3 regions of the Arthrobacter sp. Soil761 genome follow, and region 2 is predicted to be linked to each of the others. Evidence: riboswitches for the same ligand, from Rfam matches in the RefSeq annotation. Region 2 holds a riboswitch; each other region holds the start of a gene.
The links. Region 2 has a riboswitch for S-adenosylmethionine ahead of metX (homoserine O-acetyltransferase MetX). Riboswitches for the same ligand answer to the same signal wherever they lie in the genome.
Positions count from the first base shown of each region.

Region 1 (3,268 bases), on a different contig from region 2:
CTGGAGGAGGAACGGCTTGTTGCGCCCCTCGGAATAGGTGCCGTAGAAGTTTTCGCCGCCGGAGGCCGTCAGCATGTCCTGGAGCTCGCCGGCCCTCGGCTGGGAGTTGACGGCGGGGCCGCCGGCCGTGTCGTCGTGATAGGCGGCCAGCCCCGCCCAGTCCACTGCGTCGTCGCCCGGGTAGTAAGGGGCGTAGGCGCTGTCGCTTGAGTTCCAGGCCCCGTCGCCGTTCGTGTCCAGGAGGGAAAAGCCTTCGGTTCCGGGCTGCGGGGCATCCCGGTTGCGGTCAAAGGGGTAGTCCTTGCCCAGGTAAGGCGCCCACACCAAGGTGGCCCGGCCGCCGTCGTACTTCTTGAACGCTGCCGCCACAGCCCTGAAGGCCTGCCGGTACGCGGCGGGCTGCTGGCCCCAGGCCACCCAGCTTGCATTCATGTCCGGGGCGAACCGGATCAGCAGCTGCCCCTTGAACCCGGACGTAAGGTCGCGCACCTGCGCTGCGAATGCTTCCGCTTCCGCGGTGCCGAGCTGGCCCAGGGGCACTGACGGCTTCACCGTGAGCAGGGCGTGGGCGCCTAGGGACGCGGCCTGCTGAAGGAAGCCGTCAAGGTCGTTCCGTTCCGAATCGCGGTAGGGGATGGTGATGTCGTGGCCGAAGACGGCCGGACTGGCACCAAGCCGGCCGCTGAAGCCTGCGGCGGTGTCCTCGCCCCACTCGAGCACCGCGCCCAGCCAGGGCTTTCCCTTCTCCGGCGCAGCGTCCGCCGCATGCGCCGGCGCAGCCGCCAGCAGGGCAAGGAGGCTGACGATGGCCGCGGCCAGGAACGCACCGATGGACGGCCGGCGGGTCCCGCAAATGGCGGCCTGGTGGCGCGATGTGTTTGCCCGCATGCTGACAGGACCCCCGGTGCTCATTGCTGTGACGACGGGGCGGCGCCCCGGTAAGAACTTTATCGGCCCCGCGGCCCCGGGCGGCACGTGGCGGGCCGCCCACCTGCGGCGATGTCCGCCGTCGCGCTTTCCTTCAACCCCGCGCCTCCCTTCAGCGCTGCTCAATTACGGAACATGACGACGGCGGCGGTGCGGCTTGGCGCGGCAGATGTTACGTTTTTGGGGAGTAATGAGTACCGGTGTGAAGCCCTGACTGGCCGGTCGGCAACCCTCCCTTTCGCGGCGGGGTGCCTCAGGTGAATACTCGGCATATCGACCGATTCGAGCTGCAAGCGTGAAAGAAGGAGATCCGTCGTGTCTGACGCACCTGCCCCCGACGAAAAATTGTCCTACCGCCTGATCACCGGCCCGGATGACCGTTCATTCTGCGAGCGGATCTCCACGGCCCTGGCCGACGGCTATGTGCTGCACGGCAGCCCGGCAGCCACCTTCAACGGCACCAGCGTGATCGTGGCGCAGGCAGTGGTCCTTCCGGCGGCAATCGCCTCGGCCGATGCCGCGGTTGCCACCGCAGTGGATGAACTGGACGCCGAATTTGAAGGCGAGTTCGACGGCGAGGGCCACGCATGAGCTACGCGGGAGACCTCACGCCCCAGGAAGCATGGGAGAAGCTGGAACAGGGCGCCATCCTGGTGGACGTCCGCACCGAGGGCGAATGGGCCCACATCGGCATTCCGGACACCAAGGCCACGGACAACGACCCCCTCTTCATCCAGTGGACCTTCCCCGGCGGCATCCCCAACCCCGACTTCATCAACGACCTCAGCCAGCAGGCGCCCGAGGACCGTTCAACCGAACTGGTGTTCCTGTGCCGCTCCGGCCAGCGGTCCATCGCGGCAGCCATCGCGGCCACCCGGGCCGGCTTCACCTCCTACAACGTGCTGGAGGGCTTTGAAGGCGAGCCGGACCGCTATGGCGAACGCACCGTCAACGGCTGGAAAAACCGCGGCCTTCCCACCAACCTCGGAAAGAACTAAGTGACCTTCAACCAAGACGCCCCCGGCTGGAACCCCGACACCCAGGCTGTCCGTGGCGGGCTGGACCGCACCAACTTCCAGGAAACGTCCGAGGCCATTTTCCTGAACTCCGGCTTCGTCTACGAATCCGCGGCAGCAGCTGAACGCGCCTTCACCGGCGAGGACGAACGCTTTGTCTACTCCCGCTACGGCAACCCGTCCGTGGCCACCTTCCAGGAGCGGCTCCGGCTGCTGGAAGGCACCGAAGCCTGCTTCGCGACGGCGTCGGGCATGTCCGCGGTGTTCACCGCGCTTGGTGCCCTGCTGGCTGCCGGCGACCGGGTGGTGGCCGCCCGGTCGCTGTTCGGTTCGTGCTTCGTGATTTTGAACGAGATCCTTCCCCGGTGGGGCGTGGAGACCGTCTTCGTGGACGGGCCGGACCTGGACCAGTGGCGCGAGGCCCTCTCCAAGCCCACCACCGCCGTCTTCTTCGAATCCCCGTCCAACCCGATGCAGGAGATCGTGGACATCGCCGCGGTCAGCGAACTTGCGCATGCCGCCGGCGCCAAGGTGGTGGCGGACAACGTCTTCGCCACTCCCCTGCTGCAGCGCTGCGGTGACCTGGGCGCCGACGTCATCGTCTACTCCGGCACCAAGCACATCGACGGCCAGGGCAGGGTCATGGGCGGCGCCATCCTGGGCACCAAGGAGTTCATCGACGGCCCCGTGAAACAGCTCATGCGCCACACCGGGCCCGCACTCTCGGCGTTCAACGCCTGGGTCCTGACCAAGGGCCTGGAGACCATGAGCCTGCGCGTGAACCATTCCTCCGCCACGGCGCTCCGGCTCGCAGAGTGGCTGGAAGAACAGCCCGCCGTGAGCTGGGTGAAGTACCCGCTGCTCAAGTCCCACCCGCAGTACGACCTGGCGGCACGGCAGATGAGCGCCGGCGGTACGGTCCTCACGCTTGAGCTGGCTCCCTCCGGCGGGCGCTCCGGCAAGGAAGCGGCCTTCGCACTGCTGGACGGGCTGCGCATCATCGACATCTCCAACAACCTTGGTGATTCGAAGTCCCTGATCACGCACCCCGCCACCACCACGCACCGCGCCATGGGGCCGGAAGGGCGCGCCGCCATTGGGCTCAGTGACGGCGTGGTGCGGCTCTCGGTAGGGCTCGAGGACCCGGAGGACCTCCTCCGCGACCTGGAACAGGCACTCAAGCAGATCTAGCCGCGCGGGAAGCCCTAGCTCCTCTGGGTCCGGGCGACGCGCTTCCTCACTCTCGATGCGCAGATTCCCTGGCGCGCACCAAATATGGGCCGCGAGGAGGAATCTGCGCGTCGGGAATGGATATGCGCATCGAA
Region 1 covers NZ_LMSF01000023.1:365,723-368,990, forward strand. The annotation lists partial or broken gene opgC (OpgC domain-containing protein) at 1-888, opposite strand, end outside; SAM riboswitch class IV at 1,114-1,229, shown strand; gene ASG79_RS13820 (DUF1737 domain-containing protein) at 1,243-1,518, shown strand; gene ASG79_RS13825 (rhodanese-like domain-containing protein) at 1,515-1,925, shown strand; gene ASG79_RS13830 (O-succinylhomoserine sulfhydrylase) at 1,926-3,134, shown strand.
Region 1: another riboswitch for S-adenosylmethionine. It lies ahead of ASG79_RS13820 (DUF1737 domain-containing protein); the one in region 2 lies ahead of metX (homoserine O-acetyltransferase MetX).

Region 2 (3,268 bases):
CGACCTTGTTCGTCACAATGCTGTCCACGGCGACTACCCCGTTCCTAGACTGGGCGCAGGTCATGAGCGCCAGCGCCAAGCCCCGGCTCGCTGGCCGGCAACCCTCCACCCGCGGTGGGGTGCCCCGGGTGAGGACCTGGCTGTCCGGCAAGAGCCGGAAGCAAGCGCGGCCCGTACTGCCCCACGCATTCCGGGCCCACGTCAAAGGAGATTTGGATGTCCAACGGATGGTCTTTCGAAACCCGCCAGATCCATGCCGGCCAGGAGCCCGACAGTGCCACAGGAGCCCGCGCGCTCCCCATTTACCAGACCACGTCCTTCGTGTTCCCCAGCGCCGAAAGCGCAGCCAACCGCTTTGCCCTCGCCGAACTTGCACCCATCTACACCCGGATCGGCAACCCCACCCAGGATGCCGTCGAACAGCGGATCGCCAGCCTTGAGGGGGGCCTGGCCGCATTGCTGCTGAGCTCTGGCCAGGCCGCCGAGACGTTCGCGGTGCTGAACATTGCGGAGGCGGGGGACCATATTGTGGCGAGCCCCAGCCTTTACGGCGGAACGTACAACCTGTTCGCCCACACCCTGAAGAAGTTCGGCATCTCGGTCACGTTCGTCCAGGATCCCGACAACCTGGACCAGTGGCGCGACGCCGTCCAGCCGAACACCAAGCTCTTTTTCGGTGAAGTGGTGTCCAATCCCCGCCAGGACGTCCTGGACATCGAAGGCATCTCCGAGGTGGCCCACCAGGCAGGCGTGCCACTGATCGTGGACAACACCCTGTCCACGCCCTACCTGATCCGCCCACTGGAGTGGGGTGCGGACATCGTGATCCACTCCGCCACCAAATACCTGGGCGGCCACGGCTCCGCAATTGCCGGCGTGATCGTGGACTCCGGCAAATTCGACTTCGGCAAGGACCCTGAACGGTTCCCCGGCTTCAACACCCCGGACCCCACCTACAACGGCCTGGTCTACGCCCGCGACCTAGGCGCCGACGGTGCGCTGGGTGCCAACCTCTCCTACATCCTCAAGGCCCGCGTCCAGCTGCTGCGCGACCTTGGCTCGGCGGTTTCCCCCTTCAACGCCTTCCTGATCTCCCAGGGCCTGGAGACGCTGAGCCTGCGGGTGGAACGCCACGTTGCCAACGCCACGGAAGTGGCGCGCTGGCTGGAAGGAAGGGACGACGTCGAATCCGTCGCCTACGCCGGGCTGCCCTCCAGCCCCTGGTACGAGCGTGGCCGCAAGTACGGGCCCAAGGGAACGGGCGCCGTCGTGGCCTTCAACCTTGCCGGCGGAGCGGAGGCGGGCAAGCGCTTCGTCGACGCCCTGGAGCTGCACTCCCACGTGGCCAACATCGGCGACGTCCGCTCCCTGGTCATCCACCCGGCGTCGACCACCCACAGCCAGCTCTCGCCGGAGCAGCAAGCGGTGGCCGGGGTGAATCCGGGACTGGTCCGGCTCTCTGTTGGCCTGGAGCACATCGATGACATCCTGGCCGACCTGGAAGCGGGTTTCCGCGCTGCCAAAGGCGCCCAGAGCTAAAAGCGCGCCAGGGCTGACGCCGGGAGGGCCGGCAAGCGGGGAAGTCACAACCAGTCACACTCTTGGCCTGGAGCGGGGGGTGTTTCGTACACTCAAACCAGGTCATGAGTGCCAGTGACAGCCCCGGCTTGCTGGCCGGCAACCCTCCATCCGCGGTGGGGTGCCCCGGGTGAGGACCTGGCCTGCCGGTCAGACGACGGCAGGCAAGCGCGTAGAAGAGGTCTTGCCATGACGGTTACCGTCGCCCGAACCACCATCCCCGAACACGGAATTGTCCGCTACGCCTCCATCGGAGGGCTGGAACTCGAAGCCGGGGGATACCTCCCGGACGTCACGCTGGCCTACGAAACCTGGGGCACGCTCAACGCCGACGCCAGCAACGCCATCCTGATCGAGCACGCCCTGACCGGCAGCACCCACGTGACCCGCGGCGACACGGACGAAGAAGGCTGGTGGGAACAATTGGCCGGTCCCGGCGCTCCCGTGGACACGGACAAGTTCTTCGTGGTGTCCGTCAACATCGTGGGCGGCTGCTACGGGTCCACGGGCCCGTCGTCGGCCGCCCCGGACGGAGCCCCCTGGGGCTCCCGCTTCCCCCTGGTCACCCTGCGGGACAGCACGCTGGCAGAGGCCCGGCTGGCTGACCAGCTGGGCATCAGCAGCTGGTTCGCTGTCCTGGGCGGATCCATGGGCGGCGCCCGCGCCCTTGAATGGGCAGTGACCTACCCGGAGAGGGTGCAGCGCTGCGCCGTCATCTCCGTGGGCGCCGCGAGCACGGCGGAACAGATCGCCTTCGCGCAGGCCCAGACCCTGGCCATCCGGCAGGACCCACACTTCAACGGCGGCGACTACTACGGCGGCCCCTGCCCGGAAGCCGGGCTGGCACTTGCCCGGCGCATCGCCCACATCACCTACCGGTCCGCGGCTGAACTGGAAGGCCGCTTCGGCCGGGAACCCCAGGCGCCGGAGTCGCCCCTGAAGGGTGAGGCTCTGGCCGCCCGCGGCCGCTACCAGGTGGAAAGCTACCTGGACCACCAGGGCAGCAAGCTCGTGAAGCGCTTCGACGCCAACAGCTATATCGCCCTCACCGAGGCGCTGATGAGCCATGACATCTGCCGGGGCCGCGGAACCCTGGCCGAAACCCTGGCCAGGTCCACCGCCAGGTTCTTCGTGGCCGCCGTGGATTCGGACCGGCTGTATTTCCCGTCGCAGTCCCGTGAGCTGGCCCAGGCCCTGCCGGGGGACGTGGACGTCCACGTCATCCAGGCGCCGATCGGGCACGACGGGTTCCTGACAGAGATCGGGCAGCTGGGCAGCCAGCTCCGGAGCAGCTTCCTGGCCTAGCGCCCCGCATGTGCATTCCTGCAGATGCCTTCTGCACTAATCGGCGTTGAGGTTGCACCGCAGGCAGACCATACTCAATCGAATCCGGTGCGTTCGTGGTGTGCATCACACCCGGCCGCCATTGATTGGTCCCCGTGGTGTCGACGACGACGCCGAAGGAGTTCGCATGAGTACGGAAAGCTCCGCCGCAAGGCGCACAGAGGAAACCGACGTCAAGGCTTCAGGCCTTAAGAAAGTGGTTACGGCCTCCATGGCCGGAACCGTTGTTGAGTGGTACGAGTTCTTCCTCTACGCCTCGGCTGCCACCCTGGTGTTCGGAAAGGCCTTCTTCCCCAACGCCGGCACAGAACTGGATGGCATCATCGCCGCCTTCCTCACTTATGCC
Region 2 covers NZ_LMSF01000011.1:44,863-48,130, reverse strand. The annotation lists SAM riboswitch class IV at 59-173, shown strand; gene ASG79_RS08145 (bifunctional o-acetylhomoserine/o-acetylserine sulfhydrylase) at 217-1,539, shown strand; SAM riboswitch class IV at 1,640-1,755, shown strand; gene metX (homoserine O-acetyltransferase MetX) at 1,768-2,883, shown strand; gene ASG79_RS08135 (MFS transporter) at 3,050-3,268, shown strand, end outside.

Region 3 (3,268 bases), on a different contig from region 2:
TCGCCCGTTGTGGCAGGCGACTTCGTCTCGCTCGTGGGGGACGTCTCCGGCGCGCCGGACACGCTTGCCCGGCTGGTGAAGATCCAGGACCGCCACACCCTCCTGCGCCGCAGCGCCGACGACACCGACCCCGTTGAGCGCGCGGTGGTGGCCAACGCCGACCAACTGGTGATCGTGGTGGCTGCCGCCAACCCGGAACCCCGCACGGGGTTCATCGACCGCGCGCTCGTGGCCGCATACGACGCCGGAATCGAACCCATCCTGCTGGTCACCAAGGCCGACGTCAAAGACCCCGCGGACCTGCTTTCCAACTACACGCACCTGGACTTCCCGGTGATCATCAGCAAGACGGCGGATGCGCAGGCGTCGGGAATCGATGCCCGGTCCGATGACGGGCTCTCGGCGCGGCTGGACAGCGCCGCAGTGGCGGCGCTGCGGGACCATCTCGATGGCAAGGTCACCGTTATGCTGGGGCACTCCGGCGTCGGCAAGTCCACCATGGTGAACGCCCTGACCGGCGCCGAGCGGGCCACCGGCGGCGTGAATGCCGTGACCGGGCGCGGCCGCCACACGTCGTCGTCGGCCCTTGCCTTGCGGTTGGCGGACGCGCCTCCCGGCAGCTGGATCATCGATACCCCCGGCATCCGTTCCTTTGGCCTGGCGCACGTGGACCCTGACCGCATCCTGCGCTCCTTCCCGGACCTCTCCCCCGGCATCGAGAACTGCGAACGGGGCTGCAAGCACACCGCAACCGCAGTGAACTGCGGCCTCGACGACTGGGTGGCAGGCGGACACGCAGGTCCCACCGGCGCGGCCCGGCTGGCCTCGCTGCGGCGCCTGCTTGGCACGGACCCGAGGATGGAAGCACAGGAAACCAAGGAGCTCGGCAGCGTCAACTGACGCGTTCTCCCGGCAGAACCGTCCACAGACGGTAGTTTGGAACCATGATCCAACCCGCTTCGAGCTACAACGATGACCTGCGCCTGGCCCATGTCCTGGCCGACTCCGTGGATGACCAGACCATGAGCCGCTTCAAGGCCCTGGACCTCCACGTTGAGACCAAGCCGGACCTGACGCCGGTCACCGACGCGGACAAGGCCGCCGAGGAAGCCATCCGGGGCCAGCTCTCCCGTTCACGCCCCCGCGACGCCGTCCTGGGCGAGGAATTCGGCAGCACCGGCCACGGTTCCCGGCGCTGGATCATCGACCCCATTGACGGAACCAAAAACTTTGTCCGCGGCGTTCCCGTATGGGCCACGCTGATCGCCCTCGTGGATGAGGGCGAACCGGTGGTAGGCGTCGTCAGCGCCCCGGCCCTGGGCAAGCGCTGGTGGGCGGCGAAAGGCATGGGCGCGTACATGGGCAGGTCCCTTGCCGCCGCCACCCGCCTCCGCGTGTCCAACGTGTCGAAGCTTTCCGACGCCTCCCTCTCCTACTCCAGCCTGGGCGGGTGGAAGGAACGCGGAAACCTTGACGAGTTCCTCGGCCTTACCGAGGACGTTTGGCGGACCCGGGCCTACGGGGATTTCTGGTCGTATTGCATGGTGGCCGAGGGCTCCGTGGACATCGCCTGCGAACCCGAGCTGAACCTCTATGACATGGCTGCCCTGGTGCCGATCGTGGTGGAGGCCGGCGGCCGGTTCACATCCCTGGAAGGCGAGGACGGCCCGTTCGGCGGGAACGCCCTGGCCACGAACTCAATCCTGCACTCGGAGGTCCTGCACCGATTGAACCCGTACCTGGACGATCTGCTGTAACTCACGCGCTTTCCACGTTTGAACGAATAATGCGACGCCGGACACCTCCCAAGGCAGGTGCCCGGCGTCGTTTATTCGGCGGCGCGTAACAAAGCCCTTAACAATTGCCGCGGCTTCAGTCCTGGCCGCCCCATGTCCTACGCTTTTATGCAGGTCACGAGTGCCAGCGCAAAACCCCGGTTTGCTGGCCGGCAACCCTCCATTCGCGGTGGGGTGCCCCGGGTGACGACCAGGCCGGTCCGGAGCGGATGCGGCAAGCGCGGATTCCACTATGCCGGAGTCCTGTACCAAGTGAGGTCTCTGTGACAACTGCCACCGTCTCCCCCCAGCCCGTCATTGCCCAAGCTGCCGTCCCCCATGCACGCCACGCCGCAGCCGGCCGGCCGCTCGCTGCCGTCACCGGCGCCGAAATCCAGGCGCCCCTGATTTCGGGCGGCCACGTGCGGTACGCCAACCTCGATTACGGCGCCTCCGCCCCGGCACTGTCCGTAGTGTCCGCTTACCTGAATGAGATCCTCCCCTACTACGCCAGCGTCCACCGCGGGGCAGGATACGCATCCCAGATCAGCACCTCCGTGTACGAGAACGCGCGCAGCATCGTCAGGGATTTCGTGGGCGGCCGCCCGGATGATTCGGTCATCTTCACCCGCAACACGACGGATTCGCTGAACCTGCTGGCCGGCTGCCTTCCCGTGACCGATGGCCGCCACCACGGCGAAGTGCTGTACCTGGACATCGAACACCACGCCAATCTCCTGCCGTGGCAGGGCGTCCCGCACCGCAGCATCGTCGCCGCCGACACCATCACCGGCACCCTTGAGGCCGTACGTGCCGAGCTTGGACAGGGCGGTGTCAGCCTGGTCGCGGTCACCGGGGCCTCCAACGTGACCGGCGAAATCCTCCCCATCCGGGCGCTGGCCGCGCTGGCCCACGAACATGGCGCACGGATCGTGGTGGATGCGGCCCAGCTCGCGCCGCACCGCCGCATAGACATCAGCGCGGATGACGTCGACTACCTCGCCTTCTCCGGCCACAAGCTGTATGCGCCCTTCGGCGCCGGCGTCCTGGTGGGACGCCCGGACTGGCTGGACGCCGGCGTCCCGCACCTCGCCGGGGGCGGCGCCGTCAAGGAAGCCAGGCTCGACGGCGTCAGCTGGGCCACCGGCCCGGCCCGCCATGAGGGGGGCTCGCCGAACGTCCTGGGGGCCGCCACGCTGGCCCGCGCCAGCCAGGTCATTGCCGGCCTGGACCAGGAACGCTGGCACGCCCACGAGTCCGCCATCCGCTCCTTCCTGGTGGAGGGACTCCAGCGGATCGACGGCGTCACGGTTCACCAGATCTTCAAGGACACCAACCCCGAAACGGACACCATCGGGGTGGTCAACTTCTCCGTCGAGGGTTACGACGCAGGACTGGTGGCGGCGTACCTTTCGGCAGAGCATGGCGTGGGCCTGCGTGACGGGCGCTTCTGCGCCCATCCCCTGCTGAAGCGCCTGGGCCTGCCGTCCGGT
Region 3 covers NZ_LMSF01000001.1:413,684-416,951, forward strand. The annotation lists gene rsgA (ribosome small subunit-dependent GTPase A) at 1-900, shown strand, start outside; gene hisN (histidinol-phosphatase) at 945-1,757, shown strand; SAM riboswitch class IV at 1,910-2,023, shown strand; gene ASG79_RS01940 (aminotransferase class V-fold PLP-dependent enzyme) at 2,060-3,268, shown strand, end outside.
Region 3: another riboswitch for S-adenosylmethionine. It lies ahead of ASG79_RS01940 (aminotransferase class V-fold PLP-dependent enzyme); the one in region 2 lies ahead of metX (homoserine O-acetyltransferase MetX).